DNA from 4 places in the Streptomyces sp. NPDC057302 genome. Region 3 is predicted to be linked to each of the others. Evidence: riboswitches for the same ligand, from Rfam matches in the RefSeq annotation. Region 3 holds a riboswitch; each other region holds the start of a gene.
The links. A riboswitch is a leader RNA that binds a small molecule or an ion and turns the genes downstream of it on or off. The one in region 3 is predicted to bind cobalamin.
Positions count from the first base shown of each region.

Region 1: linked by a shared signal. The riboswitch ahead of ACFUPX_RS36355 (ribonucleoside-diphosphate reductase subunit alpha) and the one ahead of ACFUPX_RS17780 (energy-coupling factor ABC transporter permease) in region 3 are both predicted to bind cobalamin.
Region 2: linked by a shared signal. The riboswitch ahead of cobN (cobaltochelatase subunit CobN) and the one ahead of ACFUPX_RS17780 (energy-coupling factor ABC transporter permease) in region 3 are both predicted to bind cobalamin.
Region 4: linked by a shared signal. The riboswitch ahead of ACFUPX_RS08670 (ABC transporter substrate-binding protein) and the one ahead of ACFUPX_RS17780 (energy-coupling factor ABC transporter permease) in region 3 are both predicted to bind cobalamin.

Region 1 is NZ_JBHUZJ010000081.1:6,106-13,075, forward strand. It holds gene ACFUPX_RS36335 (carbon starvation CstA family protein) at 1-2,074, shown strand, start outside; gene ACFUPX_RS36340 (YbdD/YjiX family protein) at 2,071-2,268, shown strand; gene ACFUPX_RS36345 (DUF3311 domain-containing protein) at 2,390-2,659, shown strand; gene mctP (monocarboxylate uptake permease MctP) at 2,656-4,305, shown strand; cobalamin riboswitch at 4,424-4,561, shown strand; gene ACFUPX_RS36355 (ribonucleoside-diphosphate reductase subunit alpha) at 4,695-6,970, shown strand, end outside.
Region 2 is NZ_JBHUZJ010000037.1:27,736-34,705, forward strand. It holds gene cobN (cobaltochelatase subunit CobN) at 69-3,665, opposite strand; cobalamin riboswitch at 3,735-3,887, opposite strand; gene cobG (precorrin-3B synthase) at 3,936-5,246, shown strand; gene ACFUPX_RS24610 (precorrin-8X methylmutase) at 5,318-5,944, shown strand; gene ACFUPX_RS24615 (precorrin-2 C(20)-methyltransferase) at 5,941-6,970, shown strand, end outside.
Region 3 is NZ_JBHUZJ010000021.1:98,428-105,397, forward strand. It holds gene ACFUPX_RS17765 (MmgE/PrpD family protein) at 1-1,010, shown strand, start outside; gene prpB (methylisocitrate lyase) at 1,010-1,915, shown strand; gene ACFUPX_RS17775 (bifunctional 2-methylcitrate synthase/citrate synthase) at 1,932-3,077, shown strand; cobalamin riboswitch at 3,184-3,381, shown strand; gene ACFUPX_RS17780 (energy-coupling factor ABC transporter permease) at 3,411-4,136, shown strand; gene ACFUPX_RS17785 (energy-coupling factor ABC transporter substrate-binding protein) at 4,136-4,546, shown strand; gene cbiQ (cobalt ECF transporter T component CbiQ) at 4,553-5,302, shown strand; gene ACFUPX_RS17795 (energy-coupling factor ABC transporter ATP-binding protein) at 5,299-6,195, shown strand; gene ACFUPX_RS17800 (MDR family MFS transporter) at 6,184-6,970, opposite strand, start outside.
Region 4 is NZ_JBHUZJ010000008.1:52,906-59,875, forward strand. It holds gene ACFUPX_RS08660 (alpha/beta fold hydrolase) at 1-1,433, opposite strand, end outside; gene ACFUPX_RS08665 (sulfotransferase) at 1,606-2,637, shown strand; cobalamin riboswitch at 2,740-2,869, shown strand; gene ACFUPX_RS08670 (ABC transporter substrate-binding protein) at 2,920-4,482, shown strand; gene ACFUPX_RS08675 (ABC transporter permease) at 4,487-5,434, shown strand; gene ACFUPX_RS08680 (ABC transporter permease) at 5,431-6,267, shown strand; gene ACFUPX_RS08685 (ABC transporter ATP-binding protein) at 6,264-6,970, shown strand, end outside.

The DNA of each region.
Region 1 (6,970 bases), on a different contig from region 3:
GCTCTCGCGCGACGAGGAGGTGTCGGCCGCCTGGATGGTGGCCGCGGCTCTCGGCTCGTACGCCATCGCCTATCGCTTCTACTCCAAGTTCATCGTCGACCGCGTCCTGAAGGTCGACAAGAACCGGGCCACCCCGGCCGAGCGCCTCGACAACGGCATCGACTTCCACCCGACCGACCGCCGCGTCCTGCTCGGCCACCACTTCGCGGCGATCGCGGGCGCGGGCCCCCTGGTCGGGCCCGTACTGGCCGCGCAGATGGGGTACTTGCCGGGCACGATCTGGATCATCGTCGGCGTGATCTTCGCCGGTGCCGTGCAGGACATGGTCGTCCTCTTCTTCTCCACGCGGCGTGACGGCAAGTCGCTGGGCCAGATGGCGCGCGAGGAGATCGGCCCCTTCGGCGGGGCCGCCGCGCTGCTCGCCGCCTTCGCCATCATGATCATCCTGCTCGGGGTGCTCGCGCTCGTCGTCGTCAACGCGCTCGCCGACTCGCCGTGGGGCACCTTCTCCATCGCGATGACCATCCCGATCGCGCTGTTCATGGGCTTCTACCTGCGCATCCTGCGCCCAGGGCGGGTCAGCGAGGTCTCCCTCATCGGGATCACGCTGCTGCTTCTCGCGCTCGTCGCCGGGCGCTGGGTCGCCGAGTCGTCGCTGGCCGACACCTTCACGCTCGCGCCGTCGACGCTGGTGATCTGGCTGGTGGCGTACGGATTCATCGCCTCGATCCTGCCGGTGTGGATGCTGCTCGCGCCGCGCGACTACCTCTCCACGTTCATGAAGATCGGCACGATCCTGCTGCTCGCGATCGGCGTCGTCGTCACGCTGCCGACGCTGAAGATGGACCCGGTAACCGACTTCGCCTCGCGCGGCGACGGCCCCGTCTTCGCGGGATCGCTCTTCCCCTTCGTCTTCATCACCATCGCCTGCGGGGCCCTCTCCGGCTTCCACGCGCTGATCTCCTCGGGCACGACGCCGAAGATGGTCCAGAAGGAGACGCAGATCCGGATGATCGGCTACGGCTCCATGCTGATGGAGTCGGCGGTCGCGGTCATGGCGCTCGTCGCCGCGAGCATCATCGATCCGGGGCTCTACTTCGCGATGAACGCGCCCGCGGGCGTCATCGGGGACAACGTCCAGGCCGCGTCCCAGGCGGTCGCGGGCTTCGGGTACTCCATCTCCCCCGAGGACCTGGCGCAGGCCGCCAAGAACGTCGAGGAGTCCTCGCTGCTCTCGCGCACCGGCGGCGCTCCCACGCTCGCGGTCGGCGTCTCCGAGATCTTCTCGAAGGTCACCGGCGGCTCCATGAAGGCGTTCTGGTACCACTTCGCGATCATGTTTGAGGCGCTGTTCATCCTGACCGCGCTCGACGCGGGCACGCGCGTGGGCCGCTTCATGCTCCAGGACATGCTCGGGAACGTCTACAAGCCCTTCAAGAGGGTCAGCTGGAAGCCCGGACTCATCATCACGAGCGCGGTCGTCACCGGCCTGTGGGGCTACTTCCTGTGGGTGGGCGTGCACGAGCCGCTCGGCGGGATCAACCAGCTCTTCCCGATCTTCGGCATCTCCAACCAGCTCCTCGCGGCGGTCGCGCTCGCCGTCTGCACGACGCTCCTGGTGAAGTCGGGACGCCTCAAGTGGGCCTGGATCACCGGCGTTCCGCTGGTCTGGGACGCCACGGTCACGCTCACCGCGAGCTGGCAGAAGGTGTTCTCCAGCGATCCGCGCGTCGGCTTCTTCAAACAGCGCTCGATCTACCAGGACGCGATCGACGACGGAAAGATCCTGCCGCCCGCCAAGTCCATGGACGACATGCACACCGTCGTCACCAACTCCACGGTGGACGGCGTCCTGTCGGCCGCGCTCGCCCTGCTCATCGTCGTCGTGATCGCGGACGCGGCCCGCATCTGCGTGAAGCACGTCCGCGACCCGCGCTCGTCCAGGCTGAGCGAGGCGGAGTACGTCGAGTCGAAGCTGACCGCGCCCGCCGGGCTCATCGCGACCCCGCAGGAGAAGGCGGAACTGGCGGCGGCGAAGACGGAGGCTTCCGACGACGCGCAGGTCCCGTCATGACGTGGGTGCTGCGCGGGCTGCGCTGGGTGCGGTGGTACGCGCGGGAGTTGACCGACGAGTCCGCGTACGACCGTTATGTCGCGCACACGCGCAAGACGCATCCCGGGGCATCCGTGCCCTCCCGGAGGGAGTTCGAGCGAATGCGGACGGACCGGCAGGAGTCCGACCCCCGACAGGGGTTCCGCTGCTGCTGAGCAGGTACGACGAGGGCATCGCGACCCGTCCGGTATCCGGACGGGGGTTCCATAGATCAATCCTCTCGCCTAGATTTCCCGCACGTTAAAGGTGGGATAAGCGAGGGAGCGGAGCCGCGAAGTGTCAGATGCGCCTGAAGTGAGCAGACCGGTGATCACGCCGGTCCGCGTGGTCATTGCCCTCTGTCTCGTCGCGCCGTTCGTGGCGATGCTCTGGGTGGGCTCCTACGCGAAGGTCGAACCGACCTTCATCGGCATCCCGTTCTTCTACTGGTACCAGATGCTGTGGGTGCTCATATCCACCGTTCTCACCATGATCGCCTACAAACTGTGGCAGCGTGACCAGCGCGCCCGCAAGGCCGAGCAGGCCCAGGGGGGTGCGACCCGATGAACGAGCTCGCAGCGGACACGGGCGGCGTCAACGGCATCGCCCTCGCCGTCTTCATCTTCTTCTTCGCCGCCGTCACGGCGATGGGCTTCCTGGCCGCGCGCTGGCGCAAGGCCGAGACCGAGAGCCTGGACGAATGGGGCCTGGGAGGCCGCTCGTTCGGCACCTGGGTCACGTGGTTCCTGCTCGGCGGCGACCTCTACACCGCGTACACCTTCGTCGCCGTCCCGGCGGCGATCTACGCGGCGGGCGCGGCCGGCTTCTTCGCGGTGCCGTACACGATCCTCGTCTACCCGCTGATCTTCACCTTCCTGCCGCGCCTGTGGTCGGTCTCGCACAAGCACGGGTACGTGACGACCTCGGACTTCGTGCGCGGGCGCTTCGGCTCCAAGGGGCTCTCGCTCGCCGTCGCGGTCACCGGCATCCTCGCCACGATGCCGTACATCGCGCTCCAACTGGTCGGCATCCAGGCCGTGCTCGACGTCATGGGCGTCGGCGGCGGTCCGGACACCAACTGGTTCGTCAAGGACCTGCCGCTCCTGATCGCGTTCGCGGTGCTCGCCGCGTACACGTACTCGTCGGGTCTGCGCGCCCCCGCGCTGATCGCGTTCGTGAAGGACGGTCTGATCTACCTCGTGATCGCCGTCGCGATCATCTACATCCCGATCAAGCTCGGCGGCTTCGACGAGATCTTCCAGGCGGCGAACGACAAGTTCTCGTCGGCGAACGAGGCGGCGGGCAAGCCCGTCGCGGGCCTCGCGCCGGGCCACACGGGGCAGTGGACCTACGCCACGCTCGCGCTCGGCTCCGCGCTCGCGCTGTTCATGTACCCGCACTCGATCACGGCGACGCTCTCCTCCAAGAGCCGCAACGTGATCCGCCGCAACACCACGATCCTGCCGCTCTACTCGCTGATGCTGGGCCTGCTGGCGCTGCTCGGCTTCATGGCGATCGCGGCCGGGGTCAAGGTGGAGAACGGGCAGCTGGCGATCCCGCAGCTGTTCGAGACGATGTTCCCGGACTGGTTCACCGGCGTCGCGTTCGCGGCGATCGGCATCGGCGCGCTCGTACCGGCCGCCATCATGTCGATCGCGGCAGCGAATCTCTTCACCAGGAACATCTACAAGGACTTCCTCAAGCCGGACGCGACACCCGCACAGGAGATGAAGATCTCCAAGCTGGTCTCGCTCCTGGTGAAGGTCGGCGCGCTGGCCTTCGTCCTCACCATGGACAAGACGGTCGCGATCAACTTCCAGCTCCTGGGCGGCATCTGGATCCTGCAGACCATGCCCGCACTGGTCGGCGGCCTGTTCACGCGGTGGTTCCACCGGTGGGCGCTGCTCGCGGGCTGGGCGGTCGGCATGGTCTACGGAACGGTCGCCGCGTACGGGGTCGCCTCGCCGACGCAGAAGCACTTCGGCGGCTCGTCCGACGAGATCCCCGGCATCGGCGAGATCGGCTACATCGGCCTCACGGCGTTCGTCCTGAACGTGGTGGTCACCGTGGTCATGACGTTCGTCCTGCGCGCCGTGAAGGCCCCTGACGGCATCGACGAGACCTCTCCCGGGGACTACACCGCGGACGCGGGCGACCCGGGCGTCGTGGAGGACCTGCCGCCGGCCACGGTGGGGGCGCCGGGCGGGCACTGACCCTTCCGCCACGTACGTCCCGCTACGTACGCCACACGGGCCGCCGGAGGAATCCGGCGGCCCGTTCTCATGCACTGCGACGCACCCCGACACAAGATATGGGGCTGCCACTCAGAGCCAGCACAAGATGTATGCTCGTGCTCGCTGTCGCCGCAGGGGAATCCGGTGCAAGTCCGGAACTGTCCCGCAACGGTGTATGAGTACGCATTTGTCGTGCTCTCTAGTCCGAAGACCTGTCGGCAGCGCGCCCGTTCCGACCGGTCCGGGTGCCAACGACGTCCGGGCCTCGTGGAATGGGCTGGTGGACGCGGAGCGCAGCCCTGCCCTGGGCGCCCCCGTGTGTCACTCCTCCCCTCCCCGAGGCTCCGAGCCGAGCGAGGGAGTGCTCCGTGACCATCGCGCCAGCCGAACCTGCGTCAGCGCAGACCACCGACGGTCAGCAGACCGCCGACGGCCCAGGAACCGCGCTGCTGCGTACCCTGACCGACCTCACCGCCGACCTCCCCGACGCCGACCCCGGCAGAGTCGCGGCCGCCGCGCTGCGTGGCCGCTCGGCCAGGGGGGACGCAGAGAGCACAGCGGAGCTGCGGGAGCTGGCGACCGAGGCCGCCGCGGGGCTCATCTCCGAGGACCCGACGTACTCGCAGCTCGCGGCCAGGCTCCTCAGCCTCAGCATCCGTGACGAGGCCGCGTCGCAGGGCGTGCGCTCCTTCTCCGACTCGGTCGCCGTGGGGCACCGCGAGGGCCTGATCGCGGACCGCACCGCCGCGTTCGTCGTCGACCACGCCGAACACCTGGACGCTCTCGTCCAGGACGCCCTCCAGGACGGCGCGGACTTCCGCTTCGGCTACTTCGGCCTGCGCACCCTGCACAGCCGCTATCTGCTTCGCCACCCGATCACCCGGCAGGTCATCGAGACCCCGCAGCACTTCATGCTGCGCGTCGCGAGCGGCCTGGCGGAGGACGGGAGCCTGCGCGCGGTGGACGAAGTCGCCTCCCTGTACCGCCTGATGAGCCGCCTGGACTACCTGCCGTCCTCGCCGACGCTCTTCAACTCCGGCACCCGGCACCCGCAGATGTCCTCCTGCTACCTCCTCGACTCCCCGCTGGACGAGCTGGACTCCATCTACGACCGCTACCACCAGGTCGCGCGCCTCTCCAAGCACGCGGGCGGCATCGGCCTCTCGTACTCCCGCATCCGCGCCCGCGGTTCGCTGATCCGCGGCACGAACGGCCACTCCAACGGCATCGTGCCGTTCCTCAAGACCCTGGACGCCTCCGTCGCCGCCGTGAACCAGGGCGGCCGGCGCAAGGGCGCCGCCGCGGTCTACCTGGAGACGTGGCACTCCGACATCGAGGAGTTCCTGGAGCTGCGCGACAACACGGGCGAGGACCAGCGGCGCACGCACAATCTCAACCTCGCGCACTGGATCCCGGACGAGTTCATGCGCCGGGTCGCCGCGAGCCAGGACTGGTCGCTGTTCTCCCCCGCCGACGTGCCCGAGCTCGTCGACCTGTGGGGCGACGAGTTCGACGCCGCGTACCGCAAGGCCGAGGCCGCCGGGCTCGCCCGCAAGACCATCCCGGCCCGCGACCTGTACGGCCGCATGATGCGCACCCTGGCGCAGACCGGCAACGGCTGGATGACGTTCAAGGACGCCGCCAACCGCACCGCCAACCAGACGGCGGAGCCCGGCCACACGGTCCACTCCTCCAACCTCTGCACGGAGATCCTGGAGGTGACGGACGACGGGGAGACGGCCGTCTGCAACCTGGGTTCGGTGAACCTCGGCGCCTTCGTGGACACCGCCGCGGGTGACATCGACTGGGAGCGGCTCGACGAGACCGTACGCACCGCCGTCACGTTCCTCGACCGCGTGGTCGACATCAACTTCTACCCGACCGAGCAGGCCGGCCGTTCGAACGCCAGGTGGCGTCCGGTGGGCCTGGGCGCGATGGGTCTGCAGGACGTCTTCTTCCAGCTGAAGCTGCCCTTCGACTCCCCTGCCGCGCGCGCCCTCTCGACGCGCATCGCCGAGCGGATCATGCTCGCCGCGTACGAGGCGTCCGCCGACCTAGCCGAGCGCAACGGACCCGTCCCCGCCTGGGAGAAGACCCGCACCGCGCGCGGCGTCCTGCACCCCGACCACTACGGCGTCGAGCTGACCTGGCCGGAGCGCTGGGCCGCGCTGCGGGAACGTATCGCCGTGACCGGCATGCGCAACTCGCTGCTTCTCGCGATCGCGCCCACCGCCACGATCGCGTCCATCGCGGGCGTGTACGAGTGCATCGAGCCGCAGGTCTCCAACCTCTTCAAGCGCGAGACGCTGTCCGGCGAGTTCCTCCAGGTCAACGCCTACCTGGTGCAGGAGCTCAAACGGCTCGGCGTCTGGGACGCGCAGACCCGCGAGGCGCTGCGCGAGGCCAGCGGCTCCGTGCAGGGCTTCAGCTGGATCCCCGCCGATGTGCGCGAGCTCTACCGCACCGCGTGGGAGATCCCGCAGCGCGGCCTGATCGACATGGCCGCCGCGCGCACGCCGTTCCTGGACCAGGCGCAGTCCCTGAACCTGTTCCTGGAGACGCCGACCATCGGCAAGCTCTCCTCGATGTACGCGTACGCCTGGCAGCAGGGTCTGAAGACCACGTACTACCTGCGTTCGCGCCC
Region 2 (6,970 bases), on a different contig from region 3:
GGCCCCGTCCCGGTGCCGGGACGGGGCCCTCCCTTTCGTCGTCGTTCGCCGCGCCGCGAGGCGGGGCCTCAGTCCTCGCCCTCCAGATTGCCTTCCGTCTCCAGGTACGCCTGGCGCAGGGCCTCCAGCACCGCGGGGTCGGGCTTGGCCCACATGCCGCGGGACTCGGCCTCCAGGAGGCGCTCGGCGATGCCGTGCAGGGCCCAGGGGTTGGCCTGCTGGAGGAATTCACGGTTGGTCGGGTCCAGGACGTACGTCTCGGTGAGCTTGTCGTACATCCAGTCGGCGACCACGCCCGTCGTCGCGTCGTACCCGAAGAGGTAGTCGACCGTGGCGGCGAGCTCGAAGGCCCCCTTGTAGCCGTGGCGGCGCATCGCCTCGATCCACTTGGGGTTGACCACGCGGGCACGGAACACGCGCGAGGTCTCCTCGACCAGCGTGCGGGTGCGCACCGTCTCGGGGCGGGTGGAGTCGCCGATGTACGCCTCCGGGGCGCGGCCCTTCAGCGCGCGGACCGTGGCCACCATGCCGCCGTGGTACTGGAAGTAGTCGTCCGAGTCGGCGATGTCGTGTTCGCGGGTGTCGGTGTTCTTCGCCGCGACCTCGATGCGCTTGTACGCGGTTTCCATCTCCTCGCGCGCCGGACGCCCGTCGAGCTCACGGCCGTAGGCGTAGCCGCCCCACACCGTGTAGACCTCGGCGAGGTCGGCGTCGGTGCGCCAGTCGCGGGAGTCGATGAGCTGGAGCAGGCCCGCGCCGTACGTGCCGGGGCGGGAGCCGAAGATGCGGGTGGTGGCGCGGCGTTCGTCGCCGTGGGCCGCCAGGTCGGCCTGGGTGTGGGCGCGGACGAAGTTCGCCTCGTCGGGCTCCTCCAGCGAGGCGGCCAGGCGCACGGCGTCGTCCAGGAGGCCGATGGTGTGCGGGAAGGCGTCGCGGAAGAAGCCGCTGATGCGCAGGGTGACGTCGATGCGCGGGCGGCCGAGCTCTTCCGCGGGGATCGCCTCCAGGCCCGTGACACGGCGCGACGCGTCGTCCCAGACCGGGCGGACGCCGAGGAGGGCGAGCGCTTCGGCGATGTCGTCACCGGCGGTGCGCATCGCGCTCGTACCCCACAGGGAGAGGCCGACCGAGGTGGGCCAGTCGCCGTTGTCGGTGCGGTAGCGCTCCAGGAGGGAGTCGGCCAGGGCCTGGCCGGTCTCCCAGGCGAGGCGCGAGGGCACCGCCTTGGGGTCGACGGAGTAGAAGTTGCGGCCGGTCGGCAGGACGTTGACCAGGCCGCGCAGCGGGGAGCCCGAGGGCCCCGCGGGGACGAAGCCGCCCTCCAACGCGTGGACGGCGTGGTCCAGTTCGTCGGTCGTGGCGGCAAGGCGCGGCACGACCTCGCCGGCGGCAAAGGCGAGGATGTCCGCGACGGCCTGCGGGTGGCCCGCCGCGACCGTGGCGACGGCCTCCGGGGCCCAGTCCGCGTCCTCCATCGCCTGGACCAGGGCGCGGGCCTTCTCCTCGACCGCGTCGGCGGTGGTGCGGGTGGCCGCCGACTCGTCGAGGCCCAGCGCCTCGCGCAGGCCGGGGAGCGACGCCGTGCCGCCCCAGATCTGCCGGGCCCGCAGGATCGCGAGGACCAGGTTGACGCGGTCGGATCCGGCCGGGGCGCCGCCCAGGACGTGCAGGCCGTCGCGGATCTGGGCGTCCTTGATCTCACAGAGCCAGCCGTCGAGATGCATGATGAACTCGTCGAAGCCCTCGTCCTCGGGACGGTCTTCGAGCCCCAGGTCGTGGTCGAGCTTGGCGGCCTGGATCAGGGTCCAGATCTGGGCGCGGATCGCGGGCAGCTTCGCCGGGTCCATCGCGGCGATCTGGGCGTGCTCGTCCAGGAGTTGTTCCAGGCGGGCGATGTCGCCGTAGCTGTCGGCGCGGGCCATCGGCGGTACGAGGTGGTCCACGAGGGTGGCGTGCACGCGCCGCTTGGCCTGCGTGCCCTCCCCCGGGTCGTTGACCAGGAACGGGTAGATCAGGGGCAGGTCGCCGAGGGCGGCGTCGGGGCCGCAGGCGGCGGAGAGGCCCGCGTTCTTGCCGGGCAGCCATTCGAGGTTGCCGTGCTTGCCCAGGTGGATCATCGCGTCGGCGCCGAAGCCGTTGTCGTCGGCGGAGGCGGCGATCCAGCGGTAGGCGGCCAAGTAGTGGTGCGAGGGCGGCAGATCGGGGTCGTGGTAGATCGCGATCGGGTTCTCGCCGAAGCCGCGCGGCGGCTGGATGAGGATGAGCAGGTTGCCGCGGCGCAGGGCCGCGAGGACGATGTCGCCCTCAGGGTTGCTCGACCGGTCCACGAACATCTCGCCGGGGGCGGGGCCCCAGTGCTGCTCCACGGACTCGCGCAGCTCGGCGGGAAGCGTGGCGAACCAGCGGCGGTAGTCGGCCGCCGGGATGCGGACGGGGTTGCGGGCCAGCTGCTCCTCGGTGAGCCACTCCTGGTCGTGGCCGCCCGCCTCGATCAGCGCGTAGATCAGCTCGTCGCCGTCACCCGAGGCGAGGCCTGGCACCTCCTCCGTACCGAAGTCGTATCCCTCGGCCTGGAGTCGGCGCAACAGGGAGACGGCGCTCGCGGGGGTGTCGAGGCCGACCGCGTTGCCGATCCGGGAGTGCTTGGTCGGGTAGGCGGACAGGACAAGGGCGATGCGCTTGTCGGCGGCCGGGATGTGGCGAAGGCGCGCGTGCCGCACGGCGATGCCGGCCACGCGGGCGGCGCGCTCGGCGTCGGCGACGTACGCGGGAAGTCCGTCCTCGTCGATCTCCTTGAAGGAGAACGGCACCGTGATCAGGCGGCCGTCGAACTCGGGGACCGCGATCTGGCTCGCCGCGTCCAGCGGCGACACGCCCTCGTCGTTGTCCTCCCAGTCGGTGCGCGAGCTGGTGAGGCAGAGCGCCTGGAGGATGGGTACGTCGAGTCCGGTGAGGGCTCCGGCGTCCCAGGACTCGTCGTCACCGCCCGCAGAGGCCTCGGCGGGCCGCGTGCCGCCCGCCGCGAGGACCGTGGTCACGATCGCGTCGGCGGCGCGCAGTTCATCGATGAGTTCGGGTTCGGGGGTGCGCAGCGAGGCGACGTACAGCGGCAGCGGGCGCGCGCCCGCGTCCTCGACCGCGCGGCACAGGCTGTCGATGAAGGCGGTGTTGCCGCTCATGTGGTGGGCGCGGTAGTAGAGCACCGCGACGGTCGGTCCCTCGACCTGGCGTGCGGTGCGCTCCAGCGGGCCCCACGAGGGCGCGGGGGCGGGCGGCTCGAAGCCGTGGCCGGTGAGCAGGACGGTGTCGGAGAGGAACCGGGCCAGCTGCTCCAGGTTGCCGGGGCCGCCGTGGGCCAGGTAGGCGTGGGCCTCGGCCGCGATGCCGATCGGCACGGTGGACGCGGCCATCAGCTGGGCGTCGGGGGCCTGTTCGCCGGTGAGGACGACCACGGGCCGTCCGGTCGCCACGACTTGGTCGAGGCCGTCCTGCCAGGCGCGCACGCCGCCGAGGAGGCGTACGACGACCAGGTCGGTGCCGTCCAGGAGCTGCGGAAGGTCCTCGAGCGGGAGCCGGGAGGGGTTCGCGTAGCGGTAGTCGACCGGGCCGGCGGCGGCGCGGGCGCTGAGCAGGTCGGTGTCGGACGTCGACAGGAGCAGGATCATGCGGCGTCGGGCCTTCCTCGGGGTGTCCACGCCCCGGGTGGTGTCGATGGCGTCTTCCCCTGCTCGAGCGGACGAGAGCTCGGGGAAGGGAGTTCCTGACTCACCCGGCATGCGCACCGGGCTCACAGTGGCGGGACCGCGCCGGAATCGCACCGGGCTTCCTCCCCTTGTCGCCGTCTGTGGCGACGACGGGCCGGCTGGCCCGTCACCAGGAATACTAAGGGCCGATCATCTGCTGGGGGGCAGGCGGACCTGGTGCGATGGGTCGGTATGCTCGCCGCCATGCCCCCATCGGTCCCCCAGCCCGCGCTCTCGGGAGACGAGTCTGCCCGCGGCCGCGGCGACGCATGCCCCGGGACGCTGCGGCTGCACCGGGCGGACGACGGGGCCCTGGCCCGCGTCCGGGTCCCCGGCGGTCTGCTGAGCGTCGGGCAGGCGGACGTACTGCGGGATGTGGCCCAGCGTCTTGGAGACGGGGAGTTGCATCTCACATCGCGGGGCAATGTGCAGCTGCGCGGGCTGCGTGCGGACCGCGGGAGCGAACTGGCCCGCATGCTTGCCGAATCGGGGCTTTTGCCCTCGGAACGTCATGAGCGGGTGCGCAATGTGGTGGCCTCTCCGCTCTCGGGTCTCGACGGTCTGGGCGAGCGGGACATCCGTCCGTGGCCGGCCGTCCTGGACGAGCTGCTGTGCGCCAGCGACCGGGCCACCGCCCTGTCCGGCAGGTTCTTGTTCGCCCTCGACGACGGCCGCGGCGACGTGGCGGCCCTCGGCGGCGACGTGACCCTGACGGCGCGGGGCGAGGACCAGGCCCTGCTGCGGATCGGTCCGGCGGACGACGCCGTCCTGATCCCTGCCGCGCGGGCACCACAAGCCGCGCTCATCGCGGCCGAGGCCTTCCTGGAGCAGGCGCCCGACGCGAGTTCCTGGCGGGTGACGGATCTGCCCGGCGGCGTCGGCCCCCTCCTGGACGCGGTCCAGCTCCGCCTGCGGCAGGCCGGTTTCGCCCCCACCCGCATCACCGTTCCGCTTCCCCAGGACGCGGCCGGGCCCGCCCTCGGCGTCGTGCCCGGCCCCCGCGACACGGCCGCGCTGTCCGTCGGCCTGCCGCTGGGCAGTGTCGGCGCGGCCCAGTGGACGGCACTGGCGGACATCGCCCGCCACCACGGCAGCGGCGAGCTGCGGCTGACCCCCTGGCGCGGAGTCGTCCTGCCGGGAGTCGGGCGGACAGCGGCCGCTCAACTCCTGGCGGATCTCGGGGCCCTCGGCCTCATCACCGCGTCCGACTCCCCCTGGACCGGCGTGGGGGCCTGCATCGGCAGGCCCGGCTGCGCCAAGGCCCTGGACGACGTACGCGGCACGGCGCAAGCGGCGTTGGGGCCCGTCGGGGCGCTGCCCGTGTACTGGTCCGGGTGCGAGCGCCGGTGCGGACATCCCCACGGGGAGTGGATCGACGTCGTCGCCACTCCCGAGGGACACCAGATCTCCCGCGTACACGGCGGGAAACGGGACGCTCCGGCGAGCATCCCCGGCAGCCCCGGCGCGGCGCTGGCCGCCGCTGTGGCCGCGGCCCGCGGCTGACTACGCATGAACACATGAACAACCCTGCAACACTTGACCGTCCCCTGCCCTATCAAGAGAGCGAACGCACTGTGCATCAGTACGAGAAGGACGGACCGGCGATCTACCGCCAGTCCTTCGCCACGATCCGCGCGGAGGCGGATCTGTCGGGCCTGCCCGCCGACGTGAGCCAGGTCGCGGTCCGCATGATCCACGCCTGCGGCATGGTCGACCTCGTACGCGACCTCGCTTTCACCCCGGACGTGGTCGCCCGCGCCCGCGAGGCCCTGCGCGCCGGCGCGCCCATCCTGTGCGACGTGGCCATGGTCGCCAGCGGCGTCACCCGCAAGCGGCTGCCCGCCGACAACGACGTGGTGTGCACCCTGTCCGACCCGGCGGTCCCCGATCTCGCGGCGAAGCTCGGCACCACCCGCAGCGCCGCCGCCCTGGAACTCTGGCGCGATCGCATGGAAGGCGCGGTGATAGCCGTCGGCAACGCGCCCACCGCGCTGTTCCGCCTGCTCGAAATGATCGAGGAGGGGGCGCCGCGCCCCGCCGCCGTCATCGGTGTGCCGGTCGGCTTCGTCGGCGCCATGGAGTCCAAGGACGCCCTGGCCGCGCACCCCTCCGGCCTGGAACACATGATCGTGCGGGGCCGCCGGGGCGGAAGCGCCATCGCGGCAGCCGCACTCAACGCGATCGCCAGCGAGGAAGAATGAGCGTGAGCGAGCACAAGACGGGCCGTCTCTACGGTGTCGGCCTCGGGCCCGGCGATCCGGCCCTCATGACCCTGCGGGCGGTGCAGGTCATCGCCGAGGCCGATGTCGTCGCCTATCACAGCGCCCGGCACGGCCGGTCGATCGCGCGGTCCATCGCGGCCGAGCACCTGCGCGCCGACCACATCGAGGAAGCGCTGGTCTACCCCCTCACCACGGAGACCACCGACCATCCCGGCGGCTACCGCGGCGCGATGGAGGACTTCTACACCGAGGCCGCGGCCCGCCTGGCGGTGCACCTCGACGCGGGACGCACGGTGGCCGTCCTCGCCGAGGGCGATCCGCTCTTCTACGGCTCGTACATGCACATGCACAAGCGCCTCGCGGACCGCTATCCCACCGAAGTGATCCCCGGAGTCACCTCCGTCAGCGCCGCGGCAGCCCGGCTCGGCACCCCGCTCGCCGAGGGCGAGGAGGTGCTGACCATCCTGCCCGGCACCCTGCCGGAGGAGGAGCTGACCGCGCGTCTGGCCGCCACGGACGCCGCGGTGGTGATGAAGCTCGGCCGTACGTTCCCCGTGGTGCGCCGCGCCTTCGAGAGCTCCGGGCGGCTGCCCGAGGCCCACTACGTCGAGCGCGCCACCATGGCGGGCGAGCGCATCGAGGATCTTGCCGCGGTCGACGCCGACTCGGTGCCGTACTTCGCGGTCGCGGTCCTGCCCAGCCGCATCGACGCGCCCCGGCCCGAGCGTGCCCCGGACACCGGTGAGGTGGCCGTGGTCGGTACCGGCCCCGCCGGACCGCTGTGGCTCACGCCCGAGACCCGTGGGGTGCTCGCCGCCGCCGACGACCTGGTCGGCTACACCACCTATCTGGACCGGGTGCCGGTCCGGCCGGGGCAGGTGCGCCACGGCTCGGACAACAAGGTCGAGTCGGAGCGCGCCGAGTTCGCCCTGGATCTCGCCCGGCGCGGGCGTCGCGTCGCCGTGGTCTCCGGCGGCGACCCCGGCGTCTTCGCGATGGCGACGG
Region 3 (6,970 bases):
ATGTGGCGCACCTGAGCGCCGCGACGGCCTGCGGGCTCGGGGCGATGCTGCGTCTGCCGACCCGGATCGTGCACCAGGCGGTCGGACAGGCGGTCCACACCACGACCGCGACCCGGCAGTCCCGCAAGGGCGAGATCTCCAGCTGGAAGGCGTTCGCCCCGGCCTTCGCGGGCAAGGCGGCGATCGAGGCCGTGGACCGGGCGATGCGCGGCGAAGGCGCCCCGTCGCCGGTCTACGAAGGGGAGGACGGCTTCCTCGCGTGGATGCTCGACGGCCCCCGGGCCTCGTACACGGTCCGTCTGCCGGAGCCGGGCGAGCCGCGCCTGGCGATCCTCGACACGTACACCAAGGAGCACTCGGCCGAGTACCAGGCGCAGGCGGTCATCGATCTGGCCCGCAGGCTGCGGGAGAAGACCGGACCGCTGACGCGTGTGCGGGAGATCGTGCTGCACACCAGCCACCACACCCACCACGTCATCGGCTCCGGCGCGGGCGACCCCCAGAAGTACGACCCCACCGCGAGCCGCGAGACCCTCGACCACTCCGTCCCGTACATCTTCGCCGTCGCCCTGGAGGACGGCACCTGGCACCACGAGCGCTCCTACGCCCCCGATCGCGCCCGGCGGCCGAGCACGGTCGAGCTGTGGCGGAAGATCTCCACGGTCGAGGACCCGGAGTGGACCCGCCGCTACCACGACCCCGACCCGGGGCAGCGGTCCTTCGGCGGCCGGGCCGTGATCACCCTCACCGACGGCAGCGTCGTCGAGGACGAACTCGCCGTGGCCGACGCCCATCCGGCCGGTGCCCGCCCCTTCGGCCGGGACGCTTACACGGCCAAGTTCCGCACCCTCACCGAGGGCGTCGTCACGCGGGCCGGGCAGGACGCCTTCCTGGCCGCGGCAGGCCGACTGGCCGGGCTGGACGGGGCGGGGCTCGGGGAGCTCTTCCCGGCCGTCGACACCGGTGCGGTCGCCGCGTACGACGCGCGGCTCCCGAAGGGCCTGTTCTGATGCCGCACACCCGCACCACCCCGGCCGGACGCCGCCGGGCCCTGCGCGAACAGCTCGCATCGGGGCGGCTGCTGCGGATGCCGGGGGCCATCAGTCCGTACTCGGCGAAGCTGATCGAGGAGCACGGTTTCGAAGCCTGCTACCTCTCCGGCGCCGTCCTCGCCGCCGAACTGTGCCTGCCCGACATCGGGCTCACCACCTCCACCGAGATCGCGGGACGCGCCCAGCAGATCACCCGCGTCACCGACCTGCCGGTCATCGCCGACGCCGACACCGGATTCGGCGCCCCCGTCAACGCCGCCCGCACCGTGCAGCTCTTCGAGGACGCCGGTCTCGCGGGGCTGCACCTTGAGGACCAGAGTGGCGTCAAGCGCTGCGGACACCTCGACGGCAAGACCCTCGTGCCGCGCGACGAGATGGTGCGGCGCGTGCGGGCCGCGGCCGACGCCCGGCGTGACGACGGCTTCCTGCTCATCGCCCGCACCGACGCACGCGGAGTCGAAGGCCTGGCCGCGGCGATCGAGCGGGCCAAGGCGTACGTCGGCGCGGGCGCCGACGCCGTCTTCCCCGAAGCCCTGGCCGACGAGGCCGAGTTCGCGGCCTTCCGCGAGGCCGTCGGCGTACCGCTGCTCGCCAACATGACCGAGTTCGGCAAGGGCCCGCTGCTCACCGCCGCCGCCCTGGAGGGCCTCGGCTACAACATCGCCCTCTACCCCGTCACCTTGTTCCGGCTCGCGATGGGCGCCGTCGAGGACGGTCTGCGGACCCTCGCCGCCGAAGGCACCCAGGAGTCGCTCCTCGGGCGCATGCAGACCCGCTCCCGGCTCTACGAAGTCCTCGGCTACGCGGACTACGCGGCCTTCGACTCGGCCGTCTTCGACTTCACCCTGCCGCCCGGCAGCTGACCACGTGAGGAAGATCATGCCCATCGCCACCCCCGCACAGCCGGACGTACGCCGAGGCCTGGCGGGTGTCGTCGCCGACACCACCGAGATCTCCACGATCATCCAGGAGACCAACTCCCTCACCTATCGCGGCTACCCCGTGCAGGACCTCGCCGCCCGCTGCTCCTTCGAGGAGGTCGCCCATCTGCTCCGGCACGGCGAGCTCCCCGACGCGGTCCAGCTGCGCGAGTTCCGCGCCCGCGAACGCGCCCTGCGCCCCCTGGACCGCACGACGGCGGAGCTCCTGGCCCGGCTGCCCGAGACCTGCCACCCCATGGACGTCCTGCGCACCGCGGTCAGCCTCTTCGGCGCCGAGGACCCCGCGGAGGACGACGGCACATCGGCCGCCAACCACACCAAATCCCTCGCACTCCTGGCGAAGCTGCCGACCGTGGTCGCCGCCGACCACCGCAGGCGCCGCGGGCTCGCCCCCCTCCAGCCCGACCCGGACCTGGGCTACGCGGAGAACTTCTTCCACATGTGCTTCGGCCGGGTTCCCGGGCCCGAAGTGGTCCGCTGCTTCGAGATCTCCCTCATCCTCTACGCCGAACACAGCTTCAACGCCTCCACGTTCACCGCGCGCGTCGTCACGTCCACCCTCTCCGACCTCTACAGCGCCGTCACCGCCGCCGTCGGAGCCCTCAAGGGACCCCTGCACGGAGGTGCCAACGAAGCGGTGATGCAAATGCTGAACGAGATCGGCGACCCGCTGCGGGCGGAGGAATGGCTCGACGAGGCCCTGGCCGCGAAGCGCAAGATCATGGGCTTCGGCCATCGCGTGTACCGGCACGGCGACTCGCGCGTCCCCGTCATGCAGGAGGCCACCGACCGGCTCGTCGCACTCGCCGGCGACCCCGAAGTCACCCGGCTCGCGAGCCTGCACGCGGCCCTGCGCCACGCCATGATCGCCCGCAGCGGCATCCACCCCAACCTCGACTACCCTGCCGGGCTCGCCTACCACCTCATGGGCTTCGACATCCCCGCCTTCACGCCCATCTTCGTGATGAGCCGCGTCACCGGCTGGACCGCGCACATCACCGAACAACTCGCCCACAACGCACTCATCCGCCCCCTCGCCTCCTACGCCGGACCGGACCGGCGACCGGTTCCCCCCACCCTCTGAGGACCGGCGCGCACCACCCGAGGCACGCGCGCTGACCAGGGGCGTACGCCCTGGTGGTGTGCGCTCGCGCGTGCCACAGGTGCGACGGTCCCGCAAGTTGTCAGGAAACTCAGTTGCGCACTAAGGTCACCACGCCTTGGTGAACGGGAAATCGGTGTGATGCCGGTGCGGCCCTCGCCACTGTGATCGGGAAGTCCGGCTCCAGCCCTCGCGGCAGCCACTGGGTGCACACGCACCCGGGAAGGCGGAGTCCGGTCGGTACGACCCGTCAGCCAGGAGACCGGCCAAGGCGCGTTGTCCATCCACGAGGTGCTGGAGAGGGTCTGCTTAGCCATGCACATAGCCGAGGGTTTCCTCCCACCGGCGCACGCGATCGCCTGGGGCGTAGCGTCCGCGCCGTTCGTCGTCCACGGAGTCCGCTCCCTGACCCGTGAGGTCAAGGAGCACCCGGAGAGCACACTGCTCCTGGGCGCCTCCGGTGCCTTCACATTTGTCCTTTCCGCACTGAAAATCCCTTCCGTCACGGGCAGTTGCTCGCATCCGACGGGGACCGGGCTCGGCGCGATCCTGTTCAGGCCGCCGATCATGACGGTGCTCGGCACCATCACGCTCCTGTTCCAGGCCCTGCTGCTCGCCCACGGCGGGCTCACCACGCTCGGCGCCAACGTGTTCTCCATGGCGATCGTCGGTCCCTGGGCCGGATACGCCGTCTACCGGCTCCTGAAGCGGTACGACGTGCCGCTCATGGTGGCCGTGTTCTTCGGCGCGTTCGTCGCCGACCTGTCCACGTACTGCGTCACCAGCGTCCAGCTCGCCCTGGCCTTCCCCGACCCCAGCAGCGGATTCATCGGCGCCCTGGGCAAGTTCGGCGGCATCTTCGCCGTCACGCAGATCCCGCTCGCCATCAGCGAGGGACTGCTCACCGTCCTGGTGATGCGGCTTCTCGTGCAGTCCAGCAAGGGCGAGCTGACCCGGCTCGGCGTGCTGGTGCAGGGCAAGAAGTCGGCCACGAAGCAGGCCGCGGCCGAGACGACGACGGAGACGGGGGCCAGCGCCTGATGAGCCGGAACGCGAAGATCAACACACTGCTCCTGCTCATCGTCGCCGCGCTCGCGGTGCTGCCGGTGGCGCTCGGTCTCGGCGACGACGAGAAGGAGCCGTTCGCCGGGGCCGATGCCCAGGCGGAGACCGCGATCACCGAGATCAAGCCGGACTACGAACCCTGGTTCTCGCCGCTGTACGAACCCCCCTCCGGGGAGATCGAGTCGGCGCTCTTCGCCCTCCAGGCGGCGCTGGGCGCGGGCGTCCTCGCGTACTACTTCGGCCTGCGCAAGGGCCGCCGTCAGGGCGCGGAGATCGAACGGTCGCAGGGGACGACCGTGGAGCGGTCCACGGATGAGGGGGCTGACGCGCGGGCTGACGCGCTGACTGATGTGGAGGGCGCCAGGCCCGAGACCGAGCAGGTCTGACCCGGCGTGCTGCCCATCGACGCGGCGGCGCACAGCAGTCGCTGGCGCCGCCGTCACCCCGTGGACAAGGCAGTGCTCGGGCTCGGCCTCACCGTCCTTGCCGTCTCGCTGCCGCCCTGGCCCGGTGCCGCCCTGGTGCTGATCGCCGCGCTCGCCGTGCTGCTCGGACCCGCGGGGGTGCCGCCACGCAAACTGTGGCGCGCCTACCGCGTACCGCTCGGCTTCTGCGTCACCGGCGCCCTGACCCTGATCGTCCAACTCGGCGCGCCCGAAGGGTTCGTCACGCTCGCCGACGGTGGGCCCGCGCGGGCGGGCGGTCTGCTCCTGCGGACGTCGGCGGCCTCGCTCGGCGTCCTGCTCTTCGCCTTCACCACACCGATGTCGGATCTCCTGCCGCGCCTGGTGAAGGCGGGTGTTCCGGCGCCGGTCGTGGACGTGGCCCTCGTCATGTACCGGATGAGTTTCCTGCTCCTGGACTCCATGAGCAGGATCCGGCAGGCGCAGGCCGCGCGGCTCGGGCACACCACCCGGGCCGCCACCTGGCGCTCGCTGGGCGGCCTGGGTGCCACCGCGTTCGTACGGGCCTTCGACCGGGCGACCCGGCTGCAGGCCGGGCTCGCCGGACGCGGCTACGACGGGACCCTGCGGGTGCTCGTGCCCGACGCCAGGGTCTCGCGGCGCTTCGTGGCCGTCAGCGCGGTACTTCTCCTGGGCCTGGTGGCCCTCACCCTCGTACTGGAAAGGTTCCTTCCATGAGCGAGCCGAGCGAGCCGAACGCTCCTCGCGAGCGAGCGGCGGGCGCGCCCTTGGTCGCTCTGCGCGCCGCCTCTTACGCGTACGAAGAAGGGCCCACGGTGCTCAGCGGCCTGGACTTCGACGTCACCGAGGGGCGCGCGCTCGCGCTGCTCGGGCGCAACGGCAGCGGCAAGACCACCCTCATGCGGCTGCTGAGCGGCGGACTCCGCCCGGATCAGGGCGGATTGACGCTCGGGGGCAGCCCCGTGACGTACGACCGCAAGGGGCTCACCCGGCTGCGGACCACCGTGCAGCTGGTCGTCCAGGACCCGGACGACCAGCTGTTCGCGGCCTCGGTCGAGCAGGACGTGTCCTTCGGGCCGCTGAACCTGGGGCTGGCCGACGGCGAGGTGCGGGCGCGAGTCGCCGAGGCGCTCGCCGCGCTGGACATCAGCGCTCTGGCGGACCGCCCCACCCATCTGCTCTCCTACGGCCAGCGCAAGCGCACGGCCATCGCGGGAGCCGTGGCGATGCGTCCGCGCGTACTGATCCTCGACGAGCCGACCGCGGGGCTCGACCCCGACGGCCAGGAGCGCCTCCTGACCACCCTGCAAGGTCTGCGGGACGCGGGGACGACCGTGGTCATGGCCACCCACGACGTGGACCTGGCCCTGCGCTGGGCCGACGACGCGGCGCTGCTCACCCCGGCGGGGGTGCGCGCGGGCCCGGTCGCGGAGATGCTGGCCCACCGTGAACTCCTGGCGCAGGCGGGCCTGCGGCTGCCCTGGGGTATCGCCGTCTCGGAGCTGCTGCGGACCAAGGGCCTGCTGATCGGGGAGGGCGACGGGCCGCGCACCCCGGAGGAGCTGGCGGCCCTCACGGCTCCGGCGATGCCCGGAGCGTCAACCGGCTGACGTACCCCTGGCCGGGGTGCGGCCGGGCAGGAGCAGCACGGCCGGCAGCGGGACCGCGGCGAGCACGAGCCACGGCACCCAGGGCGGGAGCCCCGCGTCGAGCAGCGAACCGGTCACGGCGCTGCCCACCAGGACGATCAGACCGGAGACCGAGGACAGGGCGCCGGTGTAGAGGCCGATCCTGCCGTCGCGCGTGAGATCGGGGACCCAGGCGCGGGCGGCAGGGGCCACCAGCATCTGGCCGAACGTGAGAAGGACGACGAAGGCGGCGGCGGGCAGCAGCCCGGCGGCGCCCGTCCAGGCGGCCGGACGCGCCAGGGCCACGACGGCGAACCCGACGGAGATGAGCACGAGCCCGGCCGCCATCGAGCGCCGCTGGTCGAGGCGGCCCGCGGCCCAGTGGGTGACCGGGAGCTGCGTGGTCACCACGAGCAGCGAGGAGAGCGCGAAGAGCCAGGCCAGCGGCGCCTGCGACCCGGCGGTGCGCTCCACCTCCGCCGGGAGGGCGAGATAGAGCTGGTTGTACGCGAGGAGATAGGCGCCGTACGCGGCGCACACCGCGAGGAACCGGCGGTTGCGCAGCATGTCGCCCACGCCTCCTCGTACGCGGATGGGCTCCCGCCCGGGGATGCGCTGGGGCAGCAGCCACAGGTGCCCCGCCAGGACGAGGACGAAGACCCCGGACCCTGCGAGGCAGACGGTGCGGAAGTCGACGGAGAGCAGCAGCGCGCCGAGCAGCGGCCCGAGGAACGCGCCGGCCTGGCCCGCCACGGTG
Region 4 (6,970 bases), on a different contig from region 3:
TGCTGGTGGGCGCCGGGCAGGGTCACCAGGCGGGAACGGGACCACCGTTCACGGACCTGGCGTGCGCCGGAGTAGGTGGTGCGGGTGTCGCCCGTGGCATTGACCAACAGGGCCGGAACGTCGTTGTCGACCACGGTCGGCGCCTCCGCCGGAGCGTCCCAGAACTCGCACGCCGTGATGTTGTACGACAGAGGAGCGGCGAAGGGGTGCTTCTTGCGGCCGGCCTGGATGTCGCGCCAGTAGCTCTCGGTCCCACGCTTCGTCGCGACGTCTCCGCACAGGATGGCGGCCTGCGCGCTGCCCTGCTGCGAACCTGCCTCGGTGGTCATGGCTGCGAGCAGCTCGGACAGCCCCGCTCCCGGCTCGACGTGCTGTCCGTCGGCGGCGCGTGCGAGTGTTCGGGTCGCGGTGGCCAGCTCGGTCCGAGACGTGCCCGAGTCGCTGCCCAGACCGCTGAAGTGGACGAGGGGAACGAAGTGTTCGTCGACGCGGAAGTCACCGACCCGTAGGGGCTTTTCGGCCGCGGCCTGTCGTATGCCGCGCACGGTGGCCAGCACGGCGCCGGTGGTGCGGCCCAGGGCGAAGGTGTCGTGCCTGGCGGCGGTCCAGGCCGCCCAGGCGTGCAATGCCCGTTCGTTGGCATCCGTGGAGTCGGCGAGCAGGGTCTGGGTGTACCGGGCGGGGTCGATGACACCGTCCAGCACCATCCGGTCGGTCCGCCCGGGAAACAGCTCGGTGTAGACCTGACCCAGGTAAGTCCCGTACGAGTAGCCGAGGTAGGAGATCCGCTGCGCGCCCAGCGCGGCCCGGACGACATCCATGTCCCGGGCGGTGTTGCGGGTGGTGACATGGGGCAAGACGTCTGCGTTCGTCTCGCGACACCGCTTGGCCAGCTCGCGCTGACGGGCGACCGACTGCTTGAACCCGGCCCGGCCCTTGCCGGCCGAGAAGACTGTGGAACCGATGTCCCAGCCGCAGTTCAGCGGTGTGGAGCGGCCGACGAAGCGCGGGTCCAGGCCGATGAGGTCATACTTCCGAGCCACCTTCCCCATGGCCGCGCCGACCGTGAGCGGCATGTCGAGACTGGGCCCGCCCGGACCGCCGTTGTTGAGCATGAGGGGGCCCACGCGGTGTGCCGGATCGGTGGCGCGCAGGCGGGAGACGGCAATGGTCAGGGTTCGGCCGTCGAGATCGGAGTAGTCGAGCGGCACGGTGAGGTCGGCACACTGGGCGCCCGCGGCATCCAGCTTGTGCCCGGTGGTGTCGTCGGGGCCCAGCGCGCAGTCATGCCAATTGATGTCCTGGGCGTGGTACTGCCCGAGCCCCGATAATTCCTGGACTGGATCCAAGGCCGTGACGGGTGACGTTCCCGCTGCCATGGCCAGGATCGCGACGACGCCGACGGCCGCTTGCCTACCTCTGATGATCTGCATGTACCGCACGCTAGGCGCGTCATCGCCAGGTATCGCTGCGGGCACCCCCCGAGTCTTGCCTAGGGATAGCCCTACTGACGCATGCCACCTGTTGCGCCGGGCGCCGATGTGCTGAGGTGGGGAAAGCCCTGGAACAGCCGCCCTGTGCCCCCGGAGAGCGACCTTGCGCAGCTTGACGTTTGTCATCGGTACGGGCCGCAGTGGTTCCACCGCGCTGTCCCGCATCCTCAACTCCCATCCCGACGTGCTCAGTCTCAACGAGTACATGGCTTCGGTCGGTGACGTGGCCTTCCCCGAAGGCCGCGTATCGGGTGCCGAGTTCTGGGAGACCCTGTTCCGGCCCACCTCGTACTTCGCGAACATGATCCGCAGTGGGGTGCTGATGCCGGAGTTCCTCTACACCCGCAGTCCGGGGCGGTATCGGGCGGAGACCGACGGCATCCCCGCTCTCTCCCTCATGGTGCTGCCGCACCTCACCGATGACCCGGACGGCCTGCTCGACGAGATCGGTGCGGCGGTCGTCGGCTGGCCGGAGCGTGCCGCTGCCGCACATCACGAGGCGCTCTTCGAGCTGCTGGCCACACGGTTCGGCCGCACCGCGGTGGTGGAGCGCTCCGGTTATTCGACGGGCTGGGCGGCGGGGCTTCTCTCCGCCTTCCCGTACGCGAAGTTCGTGCACCTCTTCCGGGACGGCCCGGACTGTGCGCTGTCCATGAGCCGCCACCCCGGGTATCGCACCATCACTTTGCTGCGTGAGATCAGGGAACGGACAGGTGTCGACAACTTCGGCGACCTGACGGAGGAGCAGGTACGTTCCCTTCCCCCGGACCTGGCGCCCCTGCTCGAAGACACCTTCGACGCCGCACTCGTACGGGACCGCGAATTTTCCCTGCGACGGTTCGGCCGACTCTGGTCCGAACTGGTCGTCCAGGGCACGCAGTTCATCGGCAGCCTGCCCGAGGGTCGGCGCATGACGCTCGCCTACGAGGACCTGCTCGACACACCTCAAGAGGAACTCGCCCGTCTCGCCGCGTTCGTCGGGGTCGAACCGTCCCCGCGGTGGCTGGACAGCGCGTGTGCTCAGCTAGACAACAGCCGCCGCGGCTCCGCCCGCAAGCAGCTGTCGGCCGCGGAATTCCAGGACCTGAGGGACAGCTGTGCCGCGGGCACCCGAGCGCTGGAGGGGAAGTCGGCGGATGCGTGACGGCTCTGTCGTCCTTCAGGTCACCCGGGCCGATGGCCGGGAGGGGCCGGGGTGAGGTGCTCCTGGCGGCGTGCGCCACAATGAGCGCACGAGGCGACGGGGACCAGGAAGCCGGTGCGAATCCGGCGCGGTCCCGCCACTGTGACCGGGAAGCGATCCTCCCGCACGCCACTGACCGCGGTACGCGGCCGGGAAGGCGGAGGCGAGCGACGATCCGGGAGCCAGAAGACTGACCCGTCGCCGGTCCAACGTAGGGGCGAGGACACCCCGGAGAGGATCGATGTGACGACGCATGCCCGGACGGAGCCGGTGCGCGGATCGCAGCCAGGCAGGCGAGGTGTGCTGGCCGCCTCAGGCGCCCTGGCGCTCGCCGGGAGCGGCCTGCTCGCCGGCTGCGGCGGTGACACCAAGGACGGGGGAGGCAGCGACCGGTTCCGCGCCGCGTTCACGTCCGGCGGCTCGCAGGAGACCCTGGACCCGCACGTCGCACCGAACTTCGTCGACCAGGCCCGCGCCAAGGCCCTCTACGACACACTCGGTACGTACGCGGACGACATGTCGCTGCGCGAGAGGCTCGCGGAGTCATGGGAGAGCGACACCTCGGGGACCCGTTGGCGCATACGCCTGCGCAGGGCGACGTTCCACGACGGGAAGCCGGTCACCGCGAAGGACGTCCTGTACAGCTACCGCCGCGCCGCCGACCCCGAGACCGGATCGCCCTCGCAGGTACTGCTCTCAGCGATCGACTTCACCGCCAGCAAGGCAGACGGAACGCGGTCCGTCGTCTTCGTGCTGAAAGCGCCGAACTTCGAGTTCCCCACCGTCTTCGCTGGCCCCGGCACCGAGATCATCCCGGCCGGGACGACCGACTTCCGTAAGCCGGTCGGCTCCGGTCCCTTCACCTATGTGTCGTTCACCCCCGGCGGCACGGCCCGCTACCGGAGCTGGAAGGACCACTGGGACGGAGCCCCGCACATCGCCGAGCTGGAGATCGTCCCCGCCAACGAGGAGTCGGCTCGGCTCAACGCCCTGCTGTCCGGGCAGGTGCACTACGGTGCCGACATGTCCGGCTCCTCCGTGGAACGGCTGAAGAAGGACGGCTCGACGCGGCTGCTCACCGCGGAGCGGGCGACCACGCAGCAGCTGCTTCTGCGCACGGGACGCGCGCCGTTCGACGACTCCCGCCTGATCCGTGCCGTGCAGCTGGGGCTCGACCGTGAAGCGCTGGTGCGGATCGCGCTCGCCGGGCACGGCGAGGTGGGCAACGACCTGTTCGGCCTCGGCCTGCGCGGCTACCCCGAGGACCTGGAGCCCCGGGAGCGGGACGTCGACGAGGCACGGAGACTGGTGAAGGACGCCGGAGCGGACGGCCTGCACATCACCGTGGAGACCAGCTCCGTGGATGCCGCGTGGGAGCCCGCAGCTGATCTGATGGCACGCCAGCTGGCCGAGGTCGGGCTGAAGCTGAGGGCTAACACCCGCGCGTCCAGCACCTACTTCAGTGAGATCAGGACCAAGGGCGTCGCCGCGTTCAACACCACGTCCACCCTGCCGGTCTCCGATTTCCTGCAGCAGCGTGTGCGCGGCGGGGCCGCCCGTAACCAGACGCAGTACGCGTCGAAGAAGTTCGACGCGCTGCTGGACCGGGCCCGCACCAGCCGTGACGAGCAGGAGCGCCTCGGTCTCCTCTCCCGTGCCCAGAAGATCGCCCGTGAGGAGTCGGGGCTACTCGTGTGGGCGTTCTCCGACGCCAACGACGCCATCGCACGGTCGGTCAGCGGCCTGCGCGCCGCGCCCCCGAACTCACACGACTGGGCCCGCTTCGACCGGGTCCGCATCAGCTGACGACGTGCGCGGCTACGTTCTTCGACGCTTGCTGTTCGCTCTCCTGCAGTGCCTGGTGGTGCTGGTGGCCGTGTTCGCCGTCGGCTCGCTGCTGCCCGGCGACACGGCCGATGTGCTGCGCGGTGAACTGGGCACGCCCGAGCAAGTCGCCGCACTGCGTGCACAGTTGGGTCTCGACGAGTCGGCCTGGACCCGGTTCTGGCAGTGGCTGGGGCACCTGTTCACCGGAGATCTGGGCCACTCCCTGACCACCGGAGTGTCCGTCGGCGACGACATCGGCCGACGCTTGGGGGTGACCCTGTTGCTGGGTGTACCGGCGCTGGTGCTCGTCACTGTGCTCGCACCTGTGGTGGGCACCGTGTCGGGCCTGCGGGAGGGAAGCCGCGTCGATCGCGCCCTGAACACGGCCGCGGTCGTGCTGCACGCCGTGCCGGAGTTCGTACTGGGACTGCTGCTGGTCGCCTCGGTGTCGCTGACGGCCGGTCTGCTGCCCGCCACCGCCGTCGGCATGGACACCACCGCACTCCTCGCCCAGCCGGCCGTCCTGGTGCTCCCCGTCACCGTGCTCACGGCCCGGCACCTGTGCGATCTGGCGCGGCAGATCCGCGCGGGTGTGGCGGCCGAGCGGCACGGCGCCGTCGCCGGGCATCTGCGCCTCCTGGGCATGCGCGAGCGCACGGTGGTGCTGCGTCACGTGCTGCCGGGGGCGCTCGGCCCCGCGGCCCAGCAGTACGCCCGCTGCGTGGAGGGGCTGCTCGGCGGCGCCGTACTGGTGGAAGCGGTCTTCGGATTCAGGGGCCTTGGCAACGGCTTCGTCGAGGCGGTCCAGAACCGTGACCTGCCGCAAGTGCAGACGTACGCGCTGCTGTTCGCCGGGACGGCTGTCCTGGTGAACCTGATCGCCGACCTGGTCGCCCACCGCCTCGCACCCCGCCGAGAGGTGACCGCGTGACCCCGCCCCCTACGACGTCCTCCCTCACGGCCGCGACAACTCCCCGCCGCCCCTGGATCGCCCTGATCCTGCTGGGTGTGCCCGTGCTCCTGGCCCTGCTGGGACCGCCGGTGGCCGGCGACGACGCGCCCCGCCACGACGCCCTGCCCTCACAGCCGCCCGGCGCCGGACACCTGCTCGGCACGGACGTCCTTGGCCGCGACGTGCTCGCGCTTGTGCTGCGGGGCGGCGCCTCCGTGGTGGGCAGCTCCCTGGCCGCGCTCGCCGTGGGGGCGGCGCTGGGCATACCGCTGGGGCTGCTGGCCGCAGGACCACGTCGGCAACTCGACGAGACGGTCATGCGCACCATGGACCTGCTCCTCGCCTTCCCCGGACTGCTCGTGCTGATGACGCTGGCGGCGACAGGCCACCGCGACTGGTTCTGGCTGGTGACGGTCGCGGGGGTGCTCCAAGTCCCGGCCGTGGCACGCCTGGTGCGCGGCGCCGCGCTCGCACCCGGCTCACGGAGTGTCGTCGAGGCCCTGAGGATGCAGGGGCACGGCTGGGCGTACATCCATCTACGGCATCTGGCCCGGGAGCTGGCCGCACCGCTGGCCACCGACGCGGGCGGCCGGTTCTCCCTCGTGCTGTACCTGCTGGCGTCCGCCAACTTCCTTGGTCTGGGGCTGCCCGCCTCCTCGCCGGACTGGGCGGTGCTCATCGAACGCAACAGCGACGCCCTCTTCACCCAGCCCGCCGCCGTCCTGGTGCCCGCGGGGCTGCTGACGGCGCTGTGCGTCGGGGGCAACCTGCTCGTGGACCACGCCCTTGCCCGCCAGAGGAGAAGACCGTGACCGGCGCCGTCCCCGCACCGCTGTTGGAGATGGCGGACATCTCGGCCTGCGCCGAGGGAGCTCCGCGCCCGCTGCTGGACCAGGTCGGGCTGACGGTGCGGCCGGGCACAGTGGTCGCCGTCGTCGGCCCCTCGGGAAGCGGCAAGACCACGCTGGGCCTGGCGGCTCTCGGCGCCTCACGCGAAGCGGTGCGACTGACCGGACGCGTCCTCCTTGAGGGCACGGATCTGGTGAGCCTGGCCCCGGCCCAGCGCCGTGCGACCCGGGCGGGCCGAGCCGCCCACCTGCCGCAGCACCCCGAAACGGTGCTGGACCCGGTCCGTCGCGTCGGGGGAGTGCTGAGAGAGCTGGCCACACTAGGGGGGTGTCGGGGCCGGGCCGCACGGCAAGCCGCCGCCACAGAGGCGCTGACCGCGGCCGGACTCGACTGGCAGAGTACCCACCGCCGCTTCCCGCACCAGCTCTCCGGCGGCCAACAGCAGCGCCTGGCCCTGGCATCCGCACTGGTCACCGGCGCACGCCTCCTCGTACTGGACGAGCCGACCAGCGGCTTGGACCCCGCGCTCGCGCATGCCCTGGGCCGCACGGTGCGCCATCTCGCGGATGAGGGCGCGGGCATACTGCTGCTCAGCCACGACCTGCCCCTGGTGCGCCGTACGGCGGACCGAGTCATCGTGCTGGAGCACGGCCGGATGGTGGACGA